DNA from 3 places in the Desulfovibrio sp. Huiquan2017 genome. Region 2 is predicted to be linked to each of the others. Evidence: riboswitches for the same ligand, from Rfam matches in the RefSeq annotation. Region 2 holds a riboswitch; each other region holds the start of a gene.
What was found. Region 2 has a riboswitch for cobalamin ahead of metE (5-methyltetrahydropteroyltriglutamate--homocysteine S-methyltransferase). Riboswitches for the same ligand answer to the same signal wherever they lie in the genome.

Region 1: it holds a riboswitch for cobalamin, as region 2 does, so the genes downstream of both, J0909_RS03565 (ribonucleoside triphosphate reductase) here and metE (5-methyltetrahydropteroyltriglutamate--homocysteine S-methyltransferase) in region 2, are expected to answer to the same signal.
Region 3: it holds a riboswitch for cobalamin, as region 2 does, so the genes downstream of both, J0909_RS16020 (sirohydrochlorin cobaltochelatase) here and metE (5-methyltetrahydropteroyltriglutamate--homocysteine S-methyltransferase) in region 2, are expected to answer to the same signal.

What each region holds. Positions count from the first base shown of each region.
Region 1 covers NZ_JAFMPN010000003.1:187,924-190,183, forward strand. The annotation lists gene J0909_RS03560 (methylenetetrahydrofolate reductase) at 1-748, shown strand, start outside; cobalamin riboswitch at 813-989, shown strand; gene J0909_RS03565 (ribonucleoside triphosphate reductase) at 1,166-2,260, shown strand, end outside.
Region 2 covers NZ_JAFMPN010000016.1:17,015-19,274, reverse strand. The annotation lists gene J0909_RS14295 (heavy metal translocating P-type ATPase) at 1-448, opposite strand, end outside; cobalamin riboswitch at 1,021-1,206, shown strand; gene metE (5-methyltetrahydropteroyltriglutamate--homocysteine S-methyltransferase) at 1,324-2,260, shown strand, end outside.
Region 3 covers NZ_JAFMPN010000019.1:78,321-80,580, reverse strand. The annotation lists gene J0909_RS16025 (chemotaxis protein CheA) at 1-622, shown strand, start outside; cobalamin riboswitch at 636-813, shown strand; gene J0909_RS16020 (sirohydrochlorin cobaltochelatase) at 936-1,910, shown strand; gene J0909_RS16015 (FecCD family ABC transporter permease) at 1,915-2,260, shown strand, end outside.

The DNA.
Region 1 (2,260 bases), on a different contig from region 2:
ATTCGCTTCGGTCACCTACGGGGCGGGAGGCTCGTTCCGGGACAACACGCTGGAAATCGCGGCCGAGGTGCACGGGCGGTTCGGGCTGACGGTCATGTCGCATCTGACCTGCGTGGGCGCGGAAAAGCGGAGCGTGGCCGAGTACATCGACCGATTGCTGACAGCGGGCGTGGGCGATGTCCTGGCCCTGCGCGGAGACATGCCTGGCAACGATCCGACGGGAGCCTGGAAGGATTTCCGGCACGCCTCGGACTTGGTGGATTTCGTGCGCCGGGGATGGCCGGAGATGGGCGTGGCCGCGGCCTGCTACCCAGACGCCCACCCCGAGTCCCCGTCCATCGACGACGACCTGCGTTGGACCTGCCACAAGTTCAACACCGGTGCGGAATTCGGCGTGACCCAATTGTTCTTCGACGTGCGTCGATACCAGGACATGGTGCGGCGGCTCCGCTCCCGGGGCATCGACAATCCCGTGGTGCCGGGCATCCTGCCGGTCCTGGCCATGCAGTCCCTGGATCGCATCCTGTCGCTGTGCGGAGCAAACATTCCGCTCAAGCTCTACCTGGAAATCCGGGAGGCGTTCGACACCGGCGGAGACGAGGCCGTGCGGCGCAAGGGAGTGGAGATCGCCCGACGGCAAATCCACGAACTACTCGCCTTGGGAGCACCCGGCATCCACTTGTATTCACTCAATAATGCCGACGTATGCCTAGACATTCTCCGAGGCGTCCCGGAGCTGTGCGGCTGAGATGAATCGTCCATCACGGCGAATCCGCTCTTGCGCTTCGCCAATCCTTTGGCTAGTCTTACGCCGTTCCAGATGTCCTTCAGGTGGCCATGGGCCATAACAGGGAATCCGGTGCGAAGCCGGAGCGGTCCCGCCGCTGTGATCCCCGTAAGAATGTCCAGCCCAACATGCCACTGCCGCAAGGCGGGAAGGCGGGCCGGGCGGGGAAAGCCAGAAGACCTACCTGAAGCGTTTCCTGCCGAATGCGGTTCGCGGAACCCGCATGCGGACAAGAATGCGTATTACCCGACAACCGTCGTCAGGACTCGCGGTGCTGCCGCGAGATCCGTTCATCGGCGACAATGCAGGCGATTTTGTTGCGGCCGCACCTCGTGCGGCGCGCACCCTTCCGCGTCTCACGCCTGCAAGAGACATTCAATGCCCAGCAAAATCCTCAAGCGTGACGGATGCATCGAGACCTGGTCCACCAAACGGATCGGCAACGCCATTTTCAAGGCCCTCCAGGGCAGCGGCATCAAGGACCCGCTGCTCGCCGACCGGCTGGCCAGAAAAGTGGAAAAAAAGCTCACGGATGTGGACATCCCCGAGCAGGAACAGGTCCAGGACATGGTCCAGGAAGTCCTCATGGATGCCCGCCTGTTCAAAGTGGCCGAGCGGTACATCATCTACCGCGAAAAGCGGCGCGAACTGCGCTCCCAGGACGAAGCGTTCCTGGACATCGCCAAGGTAACCGACAGCTACCTGAACAACGTCGACTGGCGGGTCAACGAAAACTCGAACATGACCCATTCCTACCAGGGGCTGATCCTGCATATGGCGGGCGCGGTCCAGGCCCGGTACATGCTTGAAAAGTACCCCGAGGAAGTCCGTCTGGCCCACACCCACGGCTACTTCCACATCCACGACCTGTCCTTCGGTCTGGCCGGATACTGCTCCGGCTGGTCCCTGCGCGACCTGCTGCTCGAAGGATTCAACCTGCGCGATCGTTGCTCGTCCACCCCGGCCAAGCACTTCGACGCGGCCTGCGGACAGATAGTCAATTTCCTCGGCACCCTCCAAAATGAGTGGGCCGGGGCCCAGGCCTTCAACAACGTGGATACCTATCTGGCCCCGTTCATCCGCAACGACGGCCTGAGCTACCACGACGTCAAGCAGCAGCTCCAGAAGCTGCTGCACAACCTGAACGCCACCTCGCGCTGGGGTGGACAGTCGCCGTTCACCAACTTCACCCTGGACTTCCAACCGCCCGCGCACATCGCCAAGGAACCGATCATCATCGGCGGCGAGTTCAAGGACTCCACCTACGGCGAATACGCCGAGGAAATGGCCATGTTCAACCGCGCCTTCCTGGAAGTCATGCTCGACGGCGACGCGGACGGACGCATCTTCTCCTTCCCCATCCCCACGTATAACGTGACCAAGGACTTCCCCTGGGAATCCGAGGAAGGCAAGCTGCTCCTGAAGATGACCGCCAAGTACGGCGCGCCCTACTTCCAGAACTTCATCAACTCG
Region 2 (2,260 bases):
CCAGCGGGCTGAAGGCGGTCTGGGTCACGGAGAAGCCGAAAAGGAGCGAGCGCACGCCCACCACACCCATAACCGTGCTGATGACGGCGAATCGTCTGAACGCTCCCTTGACCGGATTGCAGCCGGTGCGGGTAGCCTGGCAGGCCCGGCATTCGCAGAGCGGGGAGGCGCAGTCCGGCACCCCGGCCATAGGCAGTTCGCGCAGGGCTGGGGTGATCCCCAGGACTTCGCGGAGGGCGTCCAAGATCCGGAGCGGCAGCGTTTCGTCGGGCGTGAACGAGACCACCAGGCTCGCGCACTTGAGGTTCGGCCTGACCGTCTCGATGAAATCGAGCCGGAGCAGGCTGTCCGTCATTTGCCGGGCCAGGTCCTGGTTGCGTCGTAGTCCGTTGATCCTGTAGCGGATACGGCCGGGGATGGCGTGGCGTATTTCGATTGTTTCGGTCATGGCTGTACCAGTGGGTTATGCGTAGCGTCTGAAATACACAAATCATGATTCTGATAACGAATATCTGCGCCGGGCTGTTGGAGACATTCTTTTCACAATTAACGGTTCCACTTATGAATCAGCCGTATCGAACCGCCGTGCCTTCTGCTTGATATTGAAAGTTACTATCAATGTCACGAAAAAATAGTGGATTGATCTCCGACTCGCCGCGCTCCGGGACAAGGGGGATGCGAGTGAGCCTTGAGCCGTGGTTGGCCTTGCCCCACAGCCGAACAGGGACCTGACGGGAATAGGGGCGAGCGAAAGGGAGGCCCTGGCGGCAACAGATTTTGTCGCACAGTGAGCGCGTGTTTTTCTTGGCGTTCATAATGAGGCTTCAATGTCCCGGGTACAGCTTGAAAGTCTGAAAAACCAGGCGGAAGGCTGTGTTCGAGTCGATGACAGGGGCGCCAAGGGGGGGAACGCGGTGTATCGGGTAGGTGCAATGCGAACGTCTTGTGGTTGACGGGCAAAAGATATGGGCAATCGGAGATCGTCCGTTCGTGTTTTCTCTGACGAGGCGGGAAAAGGTTTGCAAAGCCCGGCAAGAGTATATATCAAAATATCTTGATATATGGATTTGGCAAGAAACGGAAAGCGGTGAGAAGCCGCTGCGGACGCGCCGCTGTAACCGGCAATACCCGTTGATGACCACCGGATTCGGGAAGGGATTCAACATGATGGGGCCGGAAGCCAGAAGACGTCTTGCCGGAGCGCGAACGGACTCGCGAGCGGGCTGGTGTTGCAGAGCAAAGAGGACGGCATGATGTCGTTTCGGCTCATCGCCCGTTGCCGGGATGCGCTCCTTGTCTTTCACTCTCAACCATGGAGTAGACATGCACGCGCACGTTTTGGGTTTTCCCCGCATGGGGGCAAACAGGGAACTGAAATGGGCCCTGGAACAATTCTGGCGGGGCGAGATCGGGGAGACCGAACTGGTCGCCACCGCCGACGGGCTCAGGGATCGTCACTGGGCCATCCAGGCCGATGCCGGGCTCGACCTCGTCCCGGTCGGCGACTTTTCCCTGTACGACCACGTCCTCGACACTGTGGCCATGCTGGGCGCGGTCCCGCCGCGTTTCGGCTGGTCCGGAGGCGAAATCGATTTGACCACGTATTTCAACATGGCAAGGGGCAATGCCGAAAAGGGCATCCCGGCCATGGAAATGACCAAGTGGTTCGACACCAACTACCACTACATCGTCCCGGAGCTGGCCCCTGACACGACCTTTGCCAAGACCGGCTCAAGGCTGTTCGACGCCGTCGAGTCTGCCCGCAAACTGGGGCATTCCCCCAAACCGGTTCTGGTCGGCCCTATCACCTTCCTCATGCTGGCCAAGGAAACCGGCGGTTGCAACCGGTGGGCTCACCTCGACGGGCTGGTTGAGGCCTATTGCCGGATCATCGCCGAACTCGACGGGACCTGCACCTGGATTCAGTTGGACGAGCCGATCCTGTGCACCGATCTTTCGGAGGAGGCGAAGCGGGCGTTTGGCGCGGCCTACTCCCGCCTCAGGGCGGCCGCCGTCAGTTCGCGCCTGCTGCTAGCCACGTATTTTGGCACCCTGGGTGACAACCTCGATCTGGCCTTGTCCCTGCCGGTGAACGGGATGCACGTGGACCTGGTCCGGGGGCCCGGCCAACTCGGTGAGATCCTCGACAAGCTGCCGTCGCATCTGACCCTCTCCCTGGGGCTGGTGGACGGACGCAACGTCTGGAAGACCGAGTTGGAGACCGCCCTGCGAAAAGTGAACGCAGCCTGCCAGCGGACAA
Region 3 (2,260 bases), on a different contig from region 2:
CGGCTTTTCCACCGCCGAAAAGATCACCGACGTGTCCGGGCGCGGCGTGGGCATGGACGCCGTGGTCAACGCCATCAAGGTCGCCCTGGACGGCGAGGTGTCCATCCAAAGCGAGCTGGGCAAGGGCGCGGCCTTCACCATTTCCATTCCGCTGGACCGCTCGGCCAACGAAGGCATCGTGGACGCCCTGGTCTGCAAGGTCGGCGGCGACACCTTCATCATGCCCAGCCGCGACGTGGTCGAGATTTACATGCCCCGGCGCAACGACGTGGTCGAACTGCCGGACGGCCGTGAAACCGTGGACGTGCGCGGCGAGATTCATTCCCTGCTCCGGTTGGCCGACCTCCTTGAGCTAACCCCGGAGATCGACAACATCGAGATGGCCCAAGCCATCGTGGTCCGAGTAGGCGACTACAAGGGCGCCATCCTGGTGGATGAGGTCCTCAGGCAGCAACAGGTGGTCATCACCGGCTTCACCGTCCCGGTCCAGGAAATCTTCAACATACCCATCCTGGGTTACGGTATGATGGGCGAATCCGACGCCCTGGTCATCGACGCCGAGGAGATGATCCAGCAGTTCCAGGAACGTATCACCAGGAACGCACGGTCGTCCTTGACATAAACGCCCTCCGGAGCATAGTTCACAATCTTCAGGTGTCCTCGGACTCAATAGGGAATCCCGTGCGAATCGGGAGCGGACCCGCCGCCGTGACGTTCTGCCGAACCATTTCCACACATGCCACTGGGGCTTGCCCCGGGAAGGCGGAAACGGGAGGGACCAGCCGGAAGACCTGCCTGGAGCGATCACATGGACTTGCCGCGGTGGTACGTGGGCTTGCCGCTGAGGTATAGAAGGGAAAATACGGATCCCCTTCCTCTAAATTCGAAGAGGAAGGGGATTTTCTTTCCCCACCCGCCCTTTATCGGAGAACATCATGACGTTCGTCAGAAACGCCGTCTTCCTGCTGCTCGCCCTGCTCCTGGCCGTCCCGGCCCAGGCCGGGCACCACGACGAAGGCCCGGCCAAACAGGCCGTGGTCCTGGCCGCCTTCGGCACTTCCTATCCCGAAGCGGTCAAATCCATCCTGAACATCAAGGCCAAAGTGGAACAGGCCAACCCCGGCGTGCCTGTGCGGCTGGCCTTCACCTCCAACATCATCCGCAAGATATGGCAGGAGCGCCAGAACGACGCGGCCTGGAAAAAGGCGCACGCCGACATCCCCGAGGAAGTCCTGTACGTCAAGCACCCCCTGGCGACCATCGCGGACCTCCAGAACGACGGCTACCGCGACATCACCGTGCAGTCCCTGCATGTCTTCGCGGGCGAGGAGTTCCACGACCTGATCACCCTGGTCGGCTCTCTCAGGTCCATTCGCACCCTGAAGCCGCGCCATGCGCCCTTTGTCCGGCTGGCTCTGGGCCGCCCGGCTCTGGGCATGCCCGGCGAGGCTCATCCCTATACAGAGGATCTGGCCACTGCGGCCAAGACCTTGAAAGCCGATGTGGACCGTGCCCGCAAGATGGACGCCGCCCTGGTCTACATGGGCCACGGCAACGACTACTTCTCCACCGGCATCTACTCGGAATTCCAGAAGGTCATGCGCGAAACCTACGACTACCCGATCTACATCGGCTGTGTCGAAGGGTTCCCCGCCTTCTCCGACATGGCCGTGGCGCTCAAGCATTCGGGCAAGAAGAACATCCTGCTCAAGCCGTTCATGATCGTGGCCGGCGACCATGCCTCCAACGACATGGCCGGCGACGAGGACGACTCGTGGAAGGTCCAGCTCACCAAGGCCGGATACAAGGTCACCCCGGACCTGACCGGCCTGGGCATGCTCGACGCCTGGGCCGAACTGTACGTGGCCCACGTCAAGGACGCCATGGCCCCGCGCCCGGGCGTGAAATAACCGTATGATCCACGCCGCCTCCCGCACTCCATTGCGCAATGGTCTGATCGTCGGGCTGCTCGCCGCCACGCTGGCCGGGCTGGCCCTGGCCGCCTGCGCCCTGGGGGTCATCCACATCCCGCCGAGCGAGGTCCTGCACGGCCTGGCAAGCGGATTGCGGGGGGCGGCGGACGCCCTGAACTCGACCACGGCGGGCATCCTCCTCGACGTCCGAGTGCCGCGCATCCTGACTTGTCTGGCCGTGGGCTTCGGCCTGGCCATGGCGGGCGCGGTCTTCCAGGGGCTGCTCCTCAACCCCCTGGCCGATCCATTCACCCTGGGCGTATCCTCGGGCGCGGCCTTCGGCGCGG